DNA from 2 places in the Bombilactobacillus sp. ESL1092 genome. Region 1 is predicted to be linked to the other one. Evidence: predicted binding sites of a transcription regulator. Region 1 holds the regulator's gene; the other holds the start of a gene.

Region 1 (3,421 bases):
TCATTAGCAATTTTTTCCACAAAACCTTGCGTTAAAGTGGGCGAATTATCCAAAACATAGTTTACCAAAATGTTCACTACTTCCGCTGGTAAAACCATGCGTGCCTGTAACTTCCGCAAAATACTAGTTTCAGAACTACCCACAAAACCATTTTTTTGGTGCTTTTTATTAGCTAAAAACTCTGCTGGCGCTTGGTTCTGCGCGGCCTTGATTAATTTTTTTTGACTAGTGGATAAATTAGTCACCGGTGGCCTTTTAGCTGCGCTAGGCAAAGCTGCAGTCTTCAAATTAACCCGTTGTTCATATTGCTTTTGAATCAAGGACTTTAAACGACGCAAGTCAATTTGATCAGTTTGCACATTTAGCGTTTGCCCAATTGCCTGCGCTAATTCAACTTCGGATAAGCCATAGAAAGTATGCAAATTAAATAACTCTGACTGATTTTGATCAATTTGCTGGGGCGCAACGTGGTATGAACGCACAGTAATCTTTAAGAAATCCCAATCAAAAGTCGCTAATTCCGTCGGTAGATAATTGGGCTGATTAACAGTAGAAAGTTGAGCATCAGACTCAACTTTGGCATCTACTACTTTGTGAGATAGGTGAAATACTTCCAAAAAACTTTTCGTAATTTCTTTGGCTTGGTCTAAATTGCGGAGTTGAGGATGATACTTTTTAAATAACTGTTGAAAATCGGGTTGACCAATTTTTTCTTGTAAATAAGTGGTTAAAATACTATCTTGAAAAAAATTAGCACCTGCTAGTGGCCTTTGCAATTGATAGATTAAATAATCACCCCAACTATCTTTACTTTGAAAAGTCTGCAGTAAAGCGACGGCTTCTAATTTAATCCGCGCTTGATAAAAATGCTGGCTATCAAGATCCAATAAATTTAAAAGTTGAGAATGCGCTTTGCGCTGGGAAACTAAGGGGACTTGATGCTGCCACAATAACTGATACAAGCTCAAAGCATCACTCCCAATAATGGGTTGATATAAGTCAATTAAAACCTGATAATCCAATTGTGTGAGCGTACTACTACCAATTACCCAATAGCCCCACAGTGGATCAATCATCGCTTGCGTCATCGTCAGTTGTCTCGCTTTCTGCCTGATTTTTTTGAGCTAACATCATTTCTTGTACTTCCTGCATCAAACCGTTAATATCCTTAAACTGACGATAAACGCTGGCAAAGCGGATATAGGCAATATCATCGACACCGGCTAATTCTTGCATCACAAATTCACCAATTTGGCGCGAATTGATTTCACTTTCACCCGTTGCTTGGATCTTAGCTTCGACTTTACTAACTAATTGATTCATCGCCTCTAAAGTCACTGGTCTTTTTTCAGCGGCACGCACAATGCCCCGTAAAATTTTTTCACGACTAAATTCTTCACGATTACCATTCTTTTTGATGACCAAAACGGGAGTATGCTCAATCCGCTCAAAAGTTGTAAACCGATATCCACAATTTTCACATTCACGGCGCCGACGAATCACCCGGCCTTCGTCACTCGGGCGACTATCAATAACCCGAGAAGAATTTTTTTGACACTGAGGACAAATCATAATTTACTCCTTAATTACTTGTTGTAAAAACTGGTCAACTTGTTGCTGTAAGTGCTGCCAATCACCAGTATTATCAAGAACAAAATCGGCTAATTGACATTTTTGTTGAAGTGGTAATTGGCTTTTTATTCTACTACATGCTTGTTGAACTGTTAAATGATTTCTTTCTTGTAAACGTTGTAATTGAACTTGCTGGGTTACATAAACCACTAAAACTTGATCCACAATTTGTTCATAATGTTGCTCAAATAAAAGTGGAATTTCAAAGAAAACAGTTTGTGAAGTTGCTTGTGCTTGTTGAATTTGTCGTACCAATTCTTGACGAATTGCTGGTTGCACAATTTGATTTAAGCAATCCAATTGTTTCGCATCGGCAAAGACGATTTGCCCCAAAGCAGAGCGATTCAACTGCCCATCAGCAGTTAAAACCTGAGTTCCAAACTGTTGGACCACTTTTTTAAAAGCTGGCGTTTTGGTATCCAAGATTTGGTGAGCAATGTGGTCAGCATCAATTACTAAAAAGCCCGCTTGATTAAGTAATTGACGGACACTTGTTTTGCCACTCGCGATACCACCGGTAATTCCAATCGCACGCCCCATTAATTCAACCGTTGACAATGCGGGCAATAATGTGTTCCTCGGCCCGCCACGCGAATTTTTTCAATGGCCGTGCCACAACGTTGGCAGGGGTGGCCCTCTTGATCATAGACTTTTAATTGTAATTGAAATTGACCCTTTTGACCGGTAGCATCAACATAACTGCGAATCGTGGTTCCGCCAGCGGCAATGGCGGTTTTTATTTCATCCGCAATGGCCGGATATAATGCCTGTAATTGTTCGTCAGTTAATTGATTGGCTGGTTGCTCGGGATGAATTTTAGCCATCCATAAAACTTCATCGACATAAATATTACCTAAGCCTGAAACTACTTGCTGATCCAGTAACACAGCTTTAATATTTTTCTTTTTACGCTGTAAACCGCTAACCAATGAATCATAGGTATACTGCGGCGTTAAGGGTTCCGGACCTAGTTTAGCAATTCCTTTAGTAGTTAACTCATCAGTTCGGGGCACAACTTCCATGCGCCCAAATTTGCGAACATCACGATAACCTAAATACTGGCCATTGGCTAGCTCAAAAATAATATGCACATGCTTATCAAAATCACTTTTTTGATCCCGAACTTGATATTTACCTTCCATTCGTAAATGACTAATCATTGTCAAATCATTATCAAAATGAAATAGTAAATACTTAGCACGGCGCCCCACATCGGTAATCGTCGCACCAATCAAATCTTTCTTAAATTCTGGTAAGGGATTGACGATAATCTTCGGATACAGCACCTCAATATTAACAATCTTTTGTCCTTTAACTAATTGATTTAAGCCTCGACGGACTGTTTCTACTTCTGGTAATTCTGGCATTATTTTATCCTTCCGCGTCAAACCATGTTTGACCAGCTGCTGATTCTACTTTCAAAGGTACATCCAACTTCACAGCGGTATCCATCACGTGTGGCACCAATTCTTGCAAAATGGGAATTTCCGTACTAGGAGCTTCAAAAATCAATTCATCATGCACTTGTAGTAACATTCGTGCCTGTAAATGTTGTTGTTGCAACTGCCGTTGCATATTAATCATGGCAATCTTAATAATATCAGCAGCGCTACCTTGAATCGGGGTATTCATGGCTGTCCGTTCCGCAAAAGATCGTAAGTGAAAATTCTTTGCATGAATATCTGGCAGATAGCGCCGGCGGTGCATAATTGTTTCGACATAACCATCTTCGCGGGCTTTTTGCACCATTTGATCCATGTATTGTTTCACTTTGGGATACTGTTCAAAA
Region 2 (3,421 bases), 790 kb from region 1:
TTGTCATTTAATAAAGATGGTGTTTGGACTTGTTGAATTTCGGAGCACAGGTTACTCATAATAATTTTGCCCGCCACTGGATTGTGGCGATTGGCGGTATCAATATTTAGAATGTAAGGATAGCCAGATTCTTGTTGTAATTTACTAATTTCTAGCTCTAAATCACGTGCTCTAATCTGATATTTTTTGATTTTGGGATTAGCCACTAACTTGTCATACTCTTGAGTAATGTCGACGTAAGAAAAGGGCTGGTGGTATTCGCGTTCCACACTGTAAGGACTGAATAAATACATTGGCGCGTCTTGGCGCACTAATTCATAAAATTTATCAGGAACAATAATGCCTAAGGAGAGGGTTTTGACACGGATTTTTTCGTCTGCATTTTCTTTTTTAGCAGACAAAAAGTCTAAAATATCGGGATGAAAAACGTTGAGATAAACAGCTCCTGCTCCTTGACGCTGCCCTAATTGATTACTGTAACTAAAACTATCTTCCAATAATTTCATCACGGGTAAAACACCGCTCGAAACACCTTCGACCCCTTTGATGGGGGCGCCAGCTTCTCGCAAATTAGACAATGTAATACCCACACCGCCGCCAATGCGCGACAATTGTAATGCACTGTTGATGTTACGACCGATGGAATTCATGTCGTCAGTTATTTGGATTAAAAAGCACGAAACAAACTCGCCACGGCGCTTTTTACCCGCATTTAAAAACGAAGGCGTGGCGGGCTGATAACGTTGATGAATCATTTCATCAGCTAATTGGTGTGCGAGTTGCTCATCACCGTCTGCAAAATATAAAGCATTATTTAACACCCGGAGTTCATAATTTTCTAGATAGTAGGCACCATCGTTGGTTTTTAACGCATACTGATTGTAAAATTTGTAAGCAGCCATAAAGGATTTAAACTGAAAATGCTGTTGCAGCAAATATTGGTAAAGTTCTTTAATAAAAGCTGGCGAGTACTGCTTTAAAAAAGCTGCTTCTAAATAATCAGCTTGCACTAACTTTTGTAACTGGCTTAATATATCGGGTTCCATTTTCAGATTAGGTTGAACATTTTCTTGCCAGAAAGCCTGGAGTGCGGCTTGGTCACGATCTAAAGGGATCTGTCCGTTAACTGGAATATTTAATTCGTTATTTAGTTTAAAGTAATTAACTTTAGCGATATCAATGTTGTTTAGACTCAAGTTGCTCCACTACTTTCCTGAAATTTTTAACATCGGCCGCGGTGCCGTTAAATTCATAATCGAAAACAACGGGGACACCTAAGCCAGCAGCGATATCTTTGGCAGTATGAATGTAGAGTTCATTGAAGTTGCGATTACCACTGCCGACGACACCGACTAATTGTTGGGCATTATTTTGAAAACCTAAAAAGTCAATGACCGCATCCATCATATTGTCATCATAAGCGGGCACAGCTAACAAGTACGGACCGTTCATGACGTGATAAGGATTAGCATCATTAATCTCGTAAGCAGGTAGCTTAACTTTTTGAATAAAACGGCGGGTTTGACCAGTAATTGTATAGTAAGCAATTTGCATTATTGCACCAGTGCTTTCAATTCGCTCGGGCAAAAACCAATGATCGGGGGCTGACTATCCGTGACCACGACGGGGACGCTTTGAAATCCTTGCTGTTTGAGGTAAGTTAAGGCCTGAGGTTGTTGATTAATGTTATGTTCTTCAAATTGAATTTGGTGATCATTCAAAAAACGTTTGGTCATTTTACATTGTATACAGCCATCTTTGGTAAAAATCTTTACTGATTGATTCATGAAAAAACCTCCTTAATGATGAAAAAATCACGGTAGTGCGCACCGATCAATTTTCGATTAAAAGTTTCACAGTTGAGTTGTACTGGCATTAGTTAACCAGTTGTTGCTGCGGAACTTTTGATCGGAATAACTGAGCCCAATTATAAAACCCTACTAGTCAAAATACAATATATTGTGTTTGATTCGAAACCGAACCACATGATAGTGTGGTTGCCAGGCTTGGATTTTGGGTAAGAAAAAAATAAAAAACATTTGTTCGCTGCATAAGTCAAGTGATTTTTTTATTAAGTTTTTTTCAATTACGCTGATGACAGTTACGTAGGTCGGAAGGTTTTCACTAGACTTGGACAGTGCAGTCAGTGTGAAAGTGAGCTATAATAAATCTAATTAAATTTATCTGGAGTTTGGAGAAAGCAGGATGCAATTAAACTGGAATTTATTAGGGGTTGGCGCGTGGTTAATTGTTTTTTGTTTGGTAGCGGTGATTATCTTTGATATTCGACGCCGTCATTTAAAAATGATTGTCGTGCACCGCAAGCACCACTCATTAGGCAATGTCTGCTGGGATTTTTGTGAGTTTATTGGCGCTTTTGTGTTAGTGGGCTTTATGTTTTATATGACTTTTTTAGATAAAGTTGATGTGAAAGATACACAGCGCGTTCAATTGAGCTATACGGTTAAACCTCTAGTGATGCAGACCAAGAATGGTCAAGGTTATTATGTAGAAGTTAAGTCAGCAGACAATAAAAAAACGGTTAAGTATTATAATTATTGGGTCCAAGGAGCTAAGTACAGTATTCCGGGCAATAATGCCTCAGTTTTAGATGGTAATCAATCAGCTAGTTTAAACGCGAAGAATTATCCGTGGCCAAATACGAAACGCTATGATCAAAAATATCAGCAAGCATATGTGATGATGATGGTGGCTCATTATAAGAATAACTGGCGCAACGGCTTAGGCGTTCATGCCGGTAATGTAGCGACGGATTATGCATTGATTCGTATTCCTGGAACCACTTTTGTTAAAACATTGGATTAAAAAAGTTCCTCAATGACTATTTATGAGTCAAATTGAGGAACTTTTCTTATGGTTATTTATTTAGCTGCTTTTTTGGGCAGCTTTTTCAAATTTTGAGCATTAATCACAATTTTATGGTTCAGTTCAACGACGTTATCACTATCTTGTGGATCAAAGTCTTCAATATCTAATAAAACGGCATTTGTATAGATCTTTTCAACTGTGCCAACGAAGGGCTTTTCTAAATCTTCTTCGACTGAACCTTGTAATTTGTCGCCGACTTTAATATTGGCAATTTTCATGTGTAGTTCCTCCTGGACTAATTAAACGTGGAGTTGGTTTTGAGTTTAAGCGAAGACCATTGATAGTGCGCCAAGCTTGGTGTTTTTCCCATTTTGGTAAAATTCTTGGAAAGATTGTACGCCAAAGGTTGAGCACTATCAAGCAACAGTAGCTTAAAAAGTTAGAGCTACCAGAATTCCTGGTCGGTAGAATTCTTAAGTACTATCTTACCACAGATAGTTGCCAAAGAAGGATTATCCGGTCGTTAATTGGAAGTTGGAACGATAAAAATAAGGCTTACTTTTGGCCTGGGTTCTTTAATTGAACAATTGAA

What was found. The regulator NrdR, encoded in region 1, represses ribonucleotide reductase genes. The targets are predictions, from matches to a motif close to ACACNATATATNGTGT.
Region 2: the regulator NrdR is predicted to act here: its motif matches at 1,950-1,965, upstream of nrdH (glutaredoxin-like protein NrdH).

Annotation. Positions count from the first base shown of each region.
Region 1 covers NZ_CM176594.1:305,129-308,549, forward strand. The annotation lists gene AC3B6Y_RS01530 (DnaD domain protein) at 1-1,088, opposite strand, end outside; gene nrdR (transcriptional regulator NrdR) at 1,069-1,572, opposite strand; gene coaE (dephospho-CoA kinase) at 1,576-2,199, opposite strand; gene mutM (bifunctional DNA-formamidopyrimidine glycosylase/DNA-(apurinic or apyrimidinic site) lyase) at 2,172-2,999, opposite strand; gene polA (DNA polymerase I) at 3,004-3,421, opposite strand, start outside.
Region 2 covers NZ_CM176594.1:1,093,632-1,097,052, forward strand. The annotation lists gene nrdE (class 1b ribonucleoside-diphosphate reductase subunit alpha) at 1-1,196, opposite strand, end outside; gene nrdI (class Ib ribonucleoside-diphosphate reductase assembly flavoprotein NrdI) at 1,177-1,554, opposite strand; gene nrdH (glutaredoxin-like protein NrdH) at 1,554-1,787, opposite strand; gene AC3B6Y_RS04960 (LVIS_2131 family protein) at 2,206-2,826, shown strand; gene AC3B6Y_RS04965 (DUF2187 domain-containing protein) at 2,883-3,107, opposite strand.